One region of the Hafnia alvei genome, then DNA from elsewhere that is predicted to be linked to it. Evidence: predicted binding sites of a transcription regulator. Region 1 holds the regulator's gene; each other region holds the start of a gene.

What was found. The regulator CRP, encoded in region 1, controls carbon source genes, mostly activating them, when cyclic AMP is high. The targets are predictions, from matches to a motif close to ATGTGANNNNNNTCACAT.
Region 2: a site for CRP is predicted at 1,685-1,702, ahead of AB3Y96_RS11830 (arabinose ABC transporter substrate-binding protein). Genes of this name have one in related genera too.
Region 3: a site for CRP is predicted at 1,627-1,644, ahead of ompW (outer membrane protein OmpW). Genes of this name have one in related genera too.
Region 4: a site for CRP is predicted at 1,749-1,766, ahead of psiE (phosphate-starvation-inducible protein PsiE). Genes of this name have one in related genera too.

What each region holds. Positions count from the first base shown of each region.
Region 1 is NZ_OZ061315.1:4,451,947-4,455,168, forward strand. It holds gene AB3Y96_RS20755 (LysR substrate-binding domain-containing protein) at 1-494, shown strand, start outside; gene AB3Y96_RS20760 (OsmC family protein) at 498-905, opposite strand; gene crp (cAMP-activated global transcriptional regulator CRP) at 1,236-1,868, shown strand; gene AB3Y96_RS20770 (YccS/YhfK family putative transporter) at 1,912-3,222, shown strand, end outside.
Region 2 is NZ_OZ061315.1:2,471,071-2,474,292, reverse strand. It holds gene AB3Y96_RS11835 (ribulokinase) at 1-1,571, opposite strand, end outside; gene AB3Y96_RS11830 (arabinose ABC transporter substrate-binding protein) at 1,969-2,949, shown strand; gene araG (L-arabinose ABC transporter ATP-binding protein AraG) at 3,043-3,222, shown strand, end outside.
Region 3 is NZ_OZ061315.1:2,611,105-2,614,326, reverse strand. It holds gene AB3Y96_RS12520 (SulP family inorganic anion transporter) at 1-138, shown strand, start outside; gene AB3Y96_RS12515 (YciC family protein) at 209-961, opposite strand; gene AB3Y96_RS12510 (YkgJ family cysteine cluster protein) at 1,080-1,475, opposite strand; gene ompW (outer membrane protein OmpW) at 1,790-2,428, shown strand; gene AB3Y96_RS12500 (BON domain-containing protein) at 2,614-2,928, opposite strand; gene trpA (tryptophan synthase subunit alpha) at 3,139-3,222, opposite strand, start outside.
Region 4 is NZ_OZ061315.1:349,893-353,114, forward strand. It holds gene dinD (DNA damage-inducible protein D) at 1-201, opposite strand, end outside; gene AB3Y96_RS01595 (dicarboxylate/amino acid:cation symporter) at 308-1,555, opposite strand; gene psiE (phosphate-starvation-inducible protein PsiE) at 1,796-2,203, shown strand; gene malG (maltose ABC transporter permease MalG) at 2,309-3,199, opposite strand; gene malF (maltose ABC transporter permease MalF) at 3,216-3,222, opposite strand, start outside.

The DNA.
Region 1 (3,222 bases):
TACGTGAAGGCAAATTAGATTTCGCCATCGGCACATTAACCGCTGAAACGACGCCAATGGATCTCGTACGTGAGCCGCTGTTTGAATCGCCCTTTTGCATTATCGCCCACCGAGACAACCCATTTGCTCAGGCAAAATCGTTAGAAGAGTTGAAGCACGCAAAATGGTTGATACCCGAAACTGATATGGGCTACTACCAACAGCTAGAATTAGCGATGGGGAATTTTTACCTCCAGCTTAGCCAATCACCGATCCGAACCGACTCCGTGGTTTGCGCATTAAGCATGGTACAACAGGCACAATACCTTACCATCGTGGCTCGGGCGATGCGGGCGCCACTGGGGCTAGAGAATACACTCTGTTCATTGCCTATCGACGATCTACCCACCGCTCAGTATTGCGTGTTCTATTCACGAAAATCGCCGCTAACCTTAACAGCACGGCGATTCTTGGATTTATTGCGTTGGGAATGCCAGAACTATGCTTGGGAGTAGTCGTTACTCAACCACGATAGCCTCAAAGCTGTGGGTAATATTCACCGCTTGGCCTAACATCAGCGCTACCGAGCAATACTTTTCAGCAGATAATGCAACCGCACGTTCAACGGCTTTATCGGTCAGCCCTTTGCCGGTGACGATAAAATGCAGATTAATGTGAGTAAACAAACGAGGAGCTTCTTCGCGGCGCTCAGAGGTTAATTTCACTTCACAGTCGCGCACGTCCATTCGCCCTTTCTGCAAAATAGACACCACGTCAATCGCACTGCATCCGCCCGCAGACATGAGCACCATTTCCATTGGGCTTGGTGCTTTATCGCCAGCGTTTCCATCCATAAGGATCTGGTGTCCTGAAGCAGATTCACCCAGAAAAGTCATCCCTTCAACCCATTTCACTCGTGCCTGCATGTTTATCACCCCTTTGGTTAAATTTTGGCATCAGACTACGCTTTCTATGAAAAACAGGCAATCCGAGGCCTCACTTCTTGATGCTGAAGCGAGACAACACAAGACACCTGCACAAAGCTGTGCTACAAACTATGCCGAAATGGATCTTTATGGATTGAAACGGGTATAGATCAATAACTATAGGAAATAATTACCTTAGCCTATTACTCTATATCTCGATTATGAAGTGCTATAACAAGTTAATAAGCAAAGCCCCGTGCCACGATAAGCACACTGTCAGGATCAGTATCCCGATATTAGGGCAGCGATAACAACAGAGGATAATAGCGAATGGTTCTCGGCAAACCGCAAACAGACCCGACTCTTGAATGGTTCTTGTCTCATTGCCATATCCACAAGTATCCGTCCAAAAGTACCCTGATCCACCAAGGTGAAAAGGCTGAAACCCTGTACTACATCGTTAAGGGCTCCGTTGCTGTATTGATTAAAGATGAAGAAGGCAAAGAAATGATCCTTTCTTATCTGAATCAGGGCGATTTCATTGGTGAACTAGGCTTATTTGAGGAAGGGCAAGAACGTAGCGCCTGGGTTCGTGCAAAAACCGCCTGTGAAGTGGCTGAAATTTCTTACAAGAAATTCCGCCAGCTCATTCAGGTCAATCCAGATATTCTGATGCGCCTGTCTGCTCAGATGGCTAGCCGTTTACAGGTTACCTCTGAAAAAGTCGGCAACCTTGCGTTCTTGGACGTAACCGGTCGTATCGCTCAGACCCTGCTTAATCTGGCCAAACAGCCGGATGCCATGACTCATCCAGATGGTATGCAGATCAAGATCACTCGTCAGGAAATCGGCCAGATCGTTGGCTGTTCCCGTGAAACCGTTGGTCGTATTCTGAAGATGCTGGAAGATCAAAACCTGATCTCCGCACACGGAAAAACCATCGTCGTTTACGGCACTCGCTGATAAATGATGCCCGTGTAGCCTTGCTGCACGGGTTTCTTTAGCTATGTGGCGGCGGTTCATCTACCACCCGGAAGTCAACTACGCACTGCGTCAAACGCTGGTGCTGTGTCTTCCTGTGCTATTCGGCCTGTTGATAGGTAATCTACAACTCGGGCTGATGTTCTCTTTAGTTCCCGCCTGCTGCAATATCGCTGGGCTCGATACACCTCATAAACGCTTTATCAAACGATTAGTCGTTGGCGGCAGCTTATTTGCCTTCAGCAGTTTTCTGCTACAGCAATGCTTACTCTGGCAAATTCCCCTACCGTTGATCATGCTCGGTTTAGCCTTGTTACTGGGCGTTAACGGTGAGATTAGCCCACTTCACGCGCGGCTCATGCCTGCTGCGCTGGTTGCCTCTATTTTTACCCTGAGTATGGCTGGAAGCGTGCCTATCTGGCACGGGCCACTGCTGTATATTGTCGGCACGATTTGGTATGGCGCCTTCACTTGGTTTTGGTTCCTGTTGTGGAAAGGGCAACCGATCCGCGAAAACCTAAGCCAGCTATACATCCAGCTTGGCGACTACATGGAAGCCAAATACAGCCTACTAACTCAGCATATCGATCCTGAAACCGCGCTGCCTCCGTTGCTGCAACGCCAGCAAAAAGTGATGGATCTCATTACCCAGATCTATCAACAAATGCACATGCTGTCATTGGTGCACAACCCAGAATACAAACGCCTGCTGCGCTATTTTCAGGTCGCGCTAGACTTACAAGAACACATCACCGTTAGCCTGTCTCAGCCTGATGAAGTACAAAAGCTGGTAGAAAAAAGCCAAGCCGAAGCGATAATACGCCGCAATGCTCAGGTCATTACAGAACGGCTCAAAACGGTTGCCGACGATATTCTGTACCACCGCTATCCTCAGCACTTCTCGATGGATATTGAACTATCAGCGCTCGAAAAGCTGGCCAATCAGCATCCAGATAACCCCGTTGGCAAATTCTGTTACTACCATTTTAGCCGCGTGGCTCGCCTGCTAGAACGCCAACGCCCATTATATCAACGCAATCTGATGTCCACCCAGCAGCGGCTTCCTTTCTGGCCTGCGCTGCGTGCTTATCTTTCGTTAAAATCAGTAGCGCTGCGCAACGCCGCCCGTTTAGGCATAACGCTGGCGGCAGGTAGTAGCCTCGGCATGTTATTCCATCTGCCAAAGCCCTATTGGGTTTTACTGACGATCATGCTGGTGATCCAAAATGGCTATAACGCGACGCGAGTCAGGATCCAGCACCGTGCGCTGGGTACCTTCGTTGGGTTAATTGTTGCCGCAGGACTACTTCAACTCAACCTACCGCTGAACGTCACG
Region 2 (3,222 bases), 2.0 Mb from region 1:
GTACGTTCAACTTGGCTGGCCATGTTCTGCTGGGCGGTGGCGATGTCGGGGTAGGTGCCTGCGGCAACGGCGGCAAAAATCGCGGCTCCCAATGCGCAGCACTGATCGGAGGCAACAATTTGCACCGGGCGATTCATCACATCGCAGCATACCTGCATGATCACCGGTGATTTACGCGCGATCCCTCCGAGCGTCAGGACGTTTTCCACCGGCACGCCCTGATGTTCAAAGCACTCCATGATGGCGCGTGCGCCAAAAGCCGTTGCGGCAATAAACCCGCCGAATAGGGCTGGTGCATCGGTTCCTAAATTAAGATCGGCGATCACGCCTTTCAGACGCTGATTAGCAAAAGGCGTGCGGCGGCCGTTGAACCAGTCCAAAACCACAGGAAGGTGATTAAGATGGGGGGCTTTGGCCCACTCTTCGGTGAGAGCCGGTAATAAGTTTTTGATGGTGCTTTCTAACAGTGGGGCCAGCTCGGGGTGCTGTTTGGCGATTTGATGCAGCGGCCACGTTAATAAACGGCTGAACCAAGCGTACATATCGCCAAACGCCGACTGGCCGGCCTCTAACCCGACATAGCCTGGGATCACGCTGCCATCGACCTGCCCGCAAATTCCGGCAATGGTGCGATCGCCGATTAACTGTTGATCGGCAATCAAAATGTCGCAGGTTGATGTACCAATCACTTTCACCAGCGTATACGGCTGCGCACCCGCGCCAACGGCACCCATATGGCAGTCAAATGCGCCGCCGGAAAGGACTACATCGGTTGAGAGGCCTAAGCGCTGTGCCCATTCATCGCTTAATTTCCCCACCGGAAGATCTGCGGTGTAGGTTTCACTAAACAGAGGCTGTTGAAGTTTTTCGCCAAGACAGGGATCGAGCGCTTCAAGAAATTCGCGTGGAGCAACGCCTCCCCATGAGGGATGCCAAAGGGCTTTGTGTCCGGTGCTGCAACGTCCACGTTTTAACTGATGCGGCTGCTGTTTACCGCACAACAGCGCAGGTACCCAGTCACATAACTCAATCCAAGATGCTGCTGATTGACATACCGCGCGATCTTGACGGCTGATATGTAGGATTTTCGCCCAAAACCACTCCGACGAGTACACGCCGCCGATATAACGCGTGTAGTCAGGGAACGTGCCGCTGCGGCATAGCTGGTTGATCTCCTCGGCTTCTTCGATAGCGGTATGATCTTTCCACAATACAAACATCGCGTTGGGGTTATTGGCAAACTCCGGCAGTAACGCGAGCACATCGCCGTCATCATTAATCGGTGCTGGCGTCGAGCCGGTAGAATCGACGCCAATCCCGACCACCGCAGCGTGTTGTTCCGCACTCATCCTTGCTACCACGGCTTTTATCGCCTGTTCGAGCGATTCAATGTAGTCGAGCGGATGGTGGCGAAATTGGTTGGCGGGCGCATCGCAAAATAGTCCTTCTTTCCAGCGTGGATAGTAGACGACCTCGGTATCTAACTCTTGCCCGGTCACACAATCTACGGCGAGCGAACGCACTGAGTCACTACCAAAATCCAGCCCGATTGCAATGGGGTTCACGCGCATTCCCTATCTCCTGTTATATAGATTTCACTGCTAACTAACATAGGAAATAGAGCCCCTTTAGTGTGAGGAGGGCTTAGCTGCAAGTATGTATTTTTCAGCTATGGCATGCATTTGTGTGAGCAGTATCAAAAGTTTTGATTGTTATTGAATTGCTAAATATATGCACATAATGGCTGTATTTTTCTGGTGTGATTTTGCTCTCTATTTGTTCTTTAATTAGCCGCTACAACTTAGCCCGTCTTATATAACGACCTTACATTGCAGTGTGATACCCCATCATTTGGCATCTACTGCGCTAAACCCCCTAAATTCGTACACCTAGCTTTGCGTTGTTAAACAGCATGGTCTGTATGACAAATCTGCTACATAAGAATGACGAAATTGGAGAGTTAGAAATATGCATAAATTCACTAAGGCTTTGGCTGCCATTGGACTGGCTGCCGTTATGTCACAATCGGCTATAGCCGAGAACATGAAACTCGGTTTTTTGGTTAAGCAACCGGAAGAACCTTGGTTCCAAACTGAATGGGCATTTGCCGATAAAGCTGGAAAAGATTTGGGATTCGACGTGATTAAAATTGCCGTTCCTGACGGCGAGAAAACGTTAAATGCCATTGATAGCCTTGCCGCAAGCGGCGCCAAAGGTTTTGTTATTTGTACGCCGGACCCAAAACTTGGCCCTGCGATTATCGCCAAGGCGCGTAGCTACGATTTAAAAGTCATCGCGGTCGACGATCAGTTTGTCAATGCCAAAGGTAAACCGATGGAAAATGTGCCATTGGTGATGATGGCGGCCAGTGAAATTGGCGCGCGCCAAGGGCAAGAGCTGTGGAAAGAGATGAACAAGCGCGGCTGGAAAGTGGACGAAACTGGGGTGATGGCGATTACCGCGGATGAACTGGATACCGCGCGCCGCCGTACCACTGGCTCAATGGATGCCTTAAAAGCAGCCGGTTTCCCAGAAAAGCAAATCTACAAAGTACCGACCAAGTCGAATGATATTCCCGGCGCGTTTGACGCGGCTAACTCCATGTTAGTGCAGTATCCGAAAGTTAAAAACTGGCTGATCGTGGGCATGAATGACAACACCGTGCTTGGCGGCGTGCGCGCAACGGAAGGCCAAGGGTTTAAAGCCGATAACGTGATTGGTATTGGTATCAACGGCGTGGATGCGGTTAGCGAACTTTCAAAAGCTAACCCAACGGGCTTCTACGGTTCTCTATTACCAAGCCCCGATATCCACGGCTACAAAAGCATCCAGATGCTGAATGATTGGGTGACGAAAGACGTTGAGCCCGCCAAGTTCACGGCGGTGACAGATGTGGTGCTGATTACGCGTGACAATTTTAAAGAAGAGTTGAAAAAGAAAGGGTTATAGCCGCCTTCGTTTAAATGAGAAACGGATCTCGCATTGAGTGGCGAGATCCTATCAATTCACGACTTTAGCCGCAGGCTGGTAAGGAGAGAGTTTATGACCTCCAACGTACCCTATTTGGAATTCCGCCATATCGGGAAAACATTTCCCGGGGTGAAGGCGCTGGATGACATCAGTTTTCGCTGCCAAGCGGGTCAAATCCATGCCCTGATGGGCGAAAACGGCGCGGGCAAATCGACGTTGCTGAAAATTCTCAGCGGCAGCTATACGCCGACG
Region 3 (3,222 bases), 1.8 Mb from region 1:
GTTTCCGATCTCTATTTAGCGCTGAAGTTTATTCAGAGTAGCGAATGCGTTAACTGCGAACCATCGCCGCCAAGCGAAACTAAGGTGCTGGCGCTTGAAGATAAGAGGATGCCATATCAACCGCCAATAGAACCCTAAACCATCATCATAAAAAATGGGAGCCAGTGGCTCCCATTTTGCTATCAGTTATTGATTAAGCAGTTATTGATTAAGCGGGTTGTCTCACCAGCATATAAAGACGAGACAGATAGATAATCAGCATGGCGGAAACCAGATTGCTCAGCGCGCCCATAATCACCATACCCACGGTTGGGTGCAGCGCAGAGAGCACGCCAACCAACAGCAGCAGCGCCAGTTTCGCCGCCAGCCATAGCATGATGGCTGGGCTAATTAAACGCACATTGGCGAACGATAAGCGGAAGCTACTGCGAATCGCTCTGATTACGCCGACTTTTTCTTCGGACATAATCATCGGCGCTAACGCCAGCCCAACGGCCAATACGATACCCGGCACGATAAAGGCGGTAATACCAAGCTGAACCATTAGCGTACACAGGAACATTAACAGTAACAGACGTGGCAGCATCGGTGCAGAGGTACCAATCGCACGCAGTGCGCTAAGACGCTGTCCTTGGGAGACCAATGGAATTAACGCCAACATGCCGCCAAGCAGCAGCACATTACCAATTAGCGCGGAGAAACTGGCCGCAGCGGATACTTTCAGCAGCACCATTTGTTGCTCTGGTGTCATCTGCTGCACCATTTCTTGCAGTCCCATACCTGACGTTAGCGTGCCGTCGGCACCGGCTAAAATACTCAGATCGTCTGCGCCCGGCGTGAATGCCTGATTCAGGATCACTGAAATAAATGCGGTTAATAGCGCTAACAGGCACAGCGTGCTTATCTGATGACGGAAAAAGTTAAAACTGTCACGGTACAATGTACGGGCCGTGATTGGCATGCAGGCGCTCCTTGGCATTTGCAACGACGCCCTAATTCACAGAAAACGGCTACAGGATCGGAGCCGTCTTAGATTATTAGGGGATTTAGAATAATCAATGTGCGCCGATTGTACCCTGTTAACCGGGGAAGTGGCACCCCGTCGCTATTTTACTGGCGATTTCTTCGGCGTTTGCTGAGGGCAGAGGGGCAAGCCCATAGGCGGCGCGGGCGCGGGCGCGTTCGCAGGCTTCGTTACGTTCTCCAAACTCCCAGGATTGAGAAAATTCTCGGCAGGGTGAGGGCCGGCTCTCATACATAGAACACATGACGTGTTGGCCAATTTCACCGCGCAAGTTCACACAGCGCGGTTTTTTAGTATTGGTGCCCTGCATACAGCGCATATAAGGGCTGACCTGTTCGGTCAGCGAAGCCGGTACAAGGCCTCCGGCATCATCCGCTTCGGCCCAATAAAATGACACTCGGAAATAACCGCAGCATGCACCACATGAGATGCAGGGATTATGCTGTGAGATCGCTGGAATTGTTGGCATGTCACTCATCTTGATTTCCCACCACTCCTTATGGTTTCGAACCAAAACAATCGGAACAGAAAAACTACCCCGAGGTTAATTTTACGTCAATCAACTTAGCTGAGATGCGTGAGATATGTTTATAACTCGTTAAAATTGATCCATATCAATTTACGTAAAATCATATAATTAATGCATGTTTAATATATGTCATTTTGTGAAAAACAATGTCGTTGATGTGATCTGTGTTAGATCACGCATCATCCTTTTTGGTTATATTTCCGCACGCAGTGATAACCATATAAAGGGAAGGGATGATGAAAAAAATTACACTTGCGCTATGTGTGGCAGCAACGCTGGCACCATCTTTCGCTATGGCTCATCAGGCGGGTGATATTATTGTTCGTGCCGGTACCGCGACGGTACGTCCAACGGAAAGCAGTGATAACGTGATGGGACTGGGCGGATTTAAGATCGATAACGATACCCAGTTAGGATTAACGTTCAGCTACTTAATCACGGATAACATTGGTGTTGAATTGCTGGGTGCAACGCCGTTCCAGCATAAGGTGGGATTGCAGGCGACGGGTGACATCGCGTCGACGCGTCAATTGCCACCGACGTTGATGGCTCAGTGGTATTTCGGTAAGGCCGAAGACAAGCTGCGTCCTTATGTCGGTGTAGGTATTAACTACACCAATTTCTACGATGCGAAGTTTAATAACACGGGCAAAAGTTTAGGTTTACACGATCTGAGCGTGGATAATTCCTGGGGCGCAGCAGGTCAGGTGGGCTTGGACTATTTGGTTGATAAAGACTGGATGATAAACGCATCACTGTGGTACATGGATATTGATACAACCATCAAGTTCAGAGATGGAAATAACCAAAAGCAAAGCATCGATACACACATCGACCCATTTGTATTTATGTTTGCCGTTGGCTATCGCTTCTAACGAGAAGCGTATATACCCAAGATATTTCAAGCGACTTGAACGGGGGCAATCAACGGGTAGGCAGCTTGAAGTATCACGGGTATAGCAGGGTCAATAAAACGGTCAGTTTTACAGACGCAGATAGCAGACAAAAGTTACAGACAATAAAAAGGCGCGTTAAGCGCCTTTATTGATCGCGAAAACGGTTACTTAACCCGCATATCGTTTTCAACAACGCGAACGCCTTTCACCGTTTTGGCGACAGAAACCGCACGGTTGGCGTCAGCAGAAGAAGAAACGAAACCGCTCAGCTGAACGCGGCCTTTGAAGGTTTCAACGCTGATTTCGGTTGATTTGAGAGATTTCTCCGCCAATAGCGCAGACTTCACCTTAGTTGTAATAACGGTATCATCAATATAACCGCCGGTGCCTTCCTGTTTGGCCGTTGGCGCACAGCCAGCCAACGCAACGGAAAAAATCGCCGCTGCGCAAAAAGTGGTAATCGCTTTAACCCATTTCATCAATGTCTCTCCTTGCTGTTTATAGTGAGAATGACCGATTTAATACCTAATCCAATGATTAGCCGTCATGTCATCCGTAATTACTATAATCCATTTTTAAAAAACAGGCTTATCAATATGTAAGCGTTACTAATACAAAAAAACCGTGCGGTACGAATACGGCACGGTTGTTGAGGCTATGTTTCTATACGGCGTTTATATACGGCTATCTTAACGCCGAGTCGCGGCTTTCATTCCACTGACGAAATCATGTAATTTTTTCAGCATCACATCGGGCTGGTGCTGATTCTTCTC
Region 4 (3,222 bases), 4.1 Mb from region 1:
ATGGTCGAGCTCTTTAAAGCCAGATAAACGGCAGGCTTCAATGGATCTGATGATGGCGGTTTGGAAGTTTTCCCAACGAGCGTAGCCAAGATGAGGTTGGAGATCGCGTGCGAACCAAAACTCAATACCATCAGAATCGGTGCGTTGTGCGAGTGAATCGAAATGCTGTTGTAACATCTGAAGTTTTTTATCTAATGCCATGGAAAATCCCTCTAAAAAAGTAACGTCCAAAGACGGGCGTTATCCCTTGTTCAGAGGGGGACTTCCACGGTGTTTCGCTAGCTTTGCGAAGCGTATCGCAGGGTATTTAACCTTGCATACAGGCTTTGCGCTTCAACCAATCCTTGCCTTCCACAAATCGTGTAACCATCATGGCGCAGACGGTATTCCCTGTGGAGTTCAGCAACGTGGCAGGAACGTCGATGATGGTGCTGATAATCATGATGGTACCGACCAGTTCAGGTGAGAAACCTAATACTGAGCAAATCATCAATTCACCGGTCATTCCGCCGCTTGGAATCGCGCCCATGACTGCACCGACCAAGAATGCGACGCTGATGATGGCAGCGATATTCATCGGATCGCTCATATCTTTATGGAATAACGTAAACAGAAATACGATTTTAATGATGCCGCCGATTACCGAGCCATCTTTATGCGTGTTGGCACCCAAAGGGATGACGGTTTCAGCGATATCATGGGGGACGCCCATTTTTTTAGTCGCAATCAGGTTTGCTGGAATACAGGCCGCGCTGGATGAGGTAGCGACAGCGGTAATCGCTGGCGTCAGTACGTTAGACCAAAAGACTTTAACGCCCAGTTTTCCACCTGCAACAAACGCATACAGCGTGTTTGCGCCGAAGAAGTAGATCACAGTCAGGATGAGATAGAGCAGGAAAGCATTCAGATAGCCATTGATAATCTGTGGCCCTAAATGACCGACGGTAGCGGCAAAGTAGCAGCCTAAGCCAACCGGTGCGGCATACATGATGATTTTCACCATGCGAAGAATAACGACGGTACCTGAGGTCAGAAAGTTGGCGATCGGCTGACCTTTTTCCCCCGACATCGAGGTTGCTAATCCTAACAACACGGAGAACACGATGAGTGGCAGCAGGCTAGATTTGGTAAACAGCTGCAGGAAATCAGGAACGGTAAAGGTATTTACGATGATTTCGCCGAGGCTTTTGCCGTGTGAATCAGGTGCAGGTGGTAAATGTGCAATCAGCGTACTGACGTCAACGTTTTGGAATGGGTTGTAAATCTGGGTGCCGATGAAGGCGATAACCGCGGCAATGAGCGCGGTGCTCAGGAATACGGCAAAAACCGTTCCCATAATTTTACCCAGACGCGCCATCTGTTTCATTTCTGCAATAGAAGACGAAATGCTGAGAAACACCAGCGGCACAATGACGACAAACATTAGATTAAGGAAAAGATCCCCGATCGGCTGCACAATTGCGGCCTTTTCTCCGAAAACGATACCGGATAGCCCACCGAGGATAATCCCTAGCAGTAAGCAAATAGTAAAACCATAATGACGTAGTATTTTCATATTGTTTTATTTCTCAATCGTTAGAACACCCTGGCATAAGCTGCGGTAATCATTCGCGATAAGGCGAAAGTTGGCCGGACGACATAGTAAAACGATTAGCAAAAAAATGTCGCGAAATGTGAGGGCCGTTAAGTTTCTGTCTGAGGATATGCAGATTTATTTTGGTTTGGGGATAGACGACAAAATAGCCATTTTGTTAACTTGATCACATAAAATGATTAACGGCACAGAGGAACATCGATGCCAGGAACCAAACAAGCGAGCGCTATCGCGAAGATTTTGCAGTGGATTTTGAATGCTGGCCTATTAATGCTGGCCGTGATTTTAGTGGTGTTTCTGGCGAAAGAAACCTTCACGCTGGGGACGGTGCTGTTCAACGCCAGCGAAACCGCATCTTCTTATCTGCTCATTGAAGGGATTGTTATTTACTTCCTTTACTTCGAGTTTATTGCGCTAATCGTGAAGTATTTCCAGTCGGGATATCACTTTCCCTTACGTTATTTTATCTACATCGGTATAACCGCAATCATTCGTTTGATTATTGTCGACCACAAAAACCCGGCCGATACGCTGATTTATTCGGCGGCCATTTTGGTTCTTGTGGTGGCACTATTTTTAGCGAATACAGAAAAGCTCAAGCGAGAATAAGGCGAAAAGAAAAGGCGGCCAATAGGCCGCCAAAGTCGTTATAGCTAAAGCGATAACGGGATCGAATAACTGCAATGGCACAACAAAGACACAGGTTTTAACGCATTACCCTTTCACACCGCCGGACGTGAGTCCGCCCACCAGCCAGCGCTGAGCCAGCAAGAATACAGCCGTAATTGGAATTGCAGACAGCACCGCCGCAGCGGCAAAGTCACCCCACAGATAGTTTTGCGGATTAAGGTATTGCTGCATGCCGACGGCCAACGTATAGCTATTCACATCGCGCAAAAGCAGAGACGCCACCGGCACTTCGGTAATCGCGGCAATAAATGACAAGATGAAGACCACCGCTAAAATAGGCACTGACAACGGTAAAAGTACCAAGCGGAAAGCCTGCCAAGGCGTAGCGCCATCGAGAGCTGCGGCCTCTTCTAACGAGTTATCGATCGTTTCGAAATAGCCTTTAATTGTCCAAACATGCAACGCAATTCCGCCCATGTAAGCGAAAATCACGCCGCCGTGGGTATTAAGACCAAGGAATGGCGCATACTGGCCGATACGATCAAAGAGTGCATACAGCGCCACTAGCGACAGCACTGCCGGGAACATTTGAAATATCAACATGCCTTTCAGCAACGAGCTTTTGCCTTTGAATTTCATGCGAGCGAAGGCATAAGCGCAGGTGGTGGAAAGTGTCACGATGCCTATCGCCGTGACCACGGCAATTTTAATCGAGTTCCACAGCCATAAAAGGACTGGGAACGGTGGCGGAGTGACGCTGCCATCTGCGTTAGTCACGGTCATACCTAACGCCAATTGCCAGTGTTCCCAAGAGATATTCTCAGGAATGAGGCTTCCAGTTGCAAAGTTGCCAGAGCGCAGCGAGATAGCGATGACCATCAGCAGTGGAAACATGATGGTGCAGATAAAGGCTAGCAGCATCAGATGTGTAAATAGCAGGCGTAAACGCTGGGATTTCGGTTGAACCATAGCCATGTTGTGGTCCCTCTCCTTAGTCG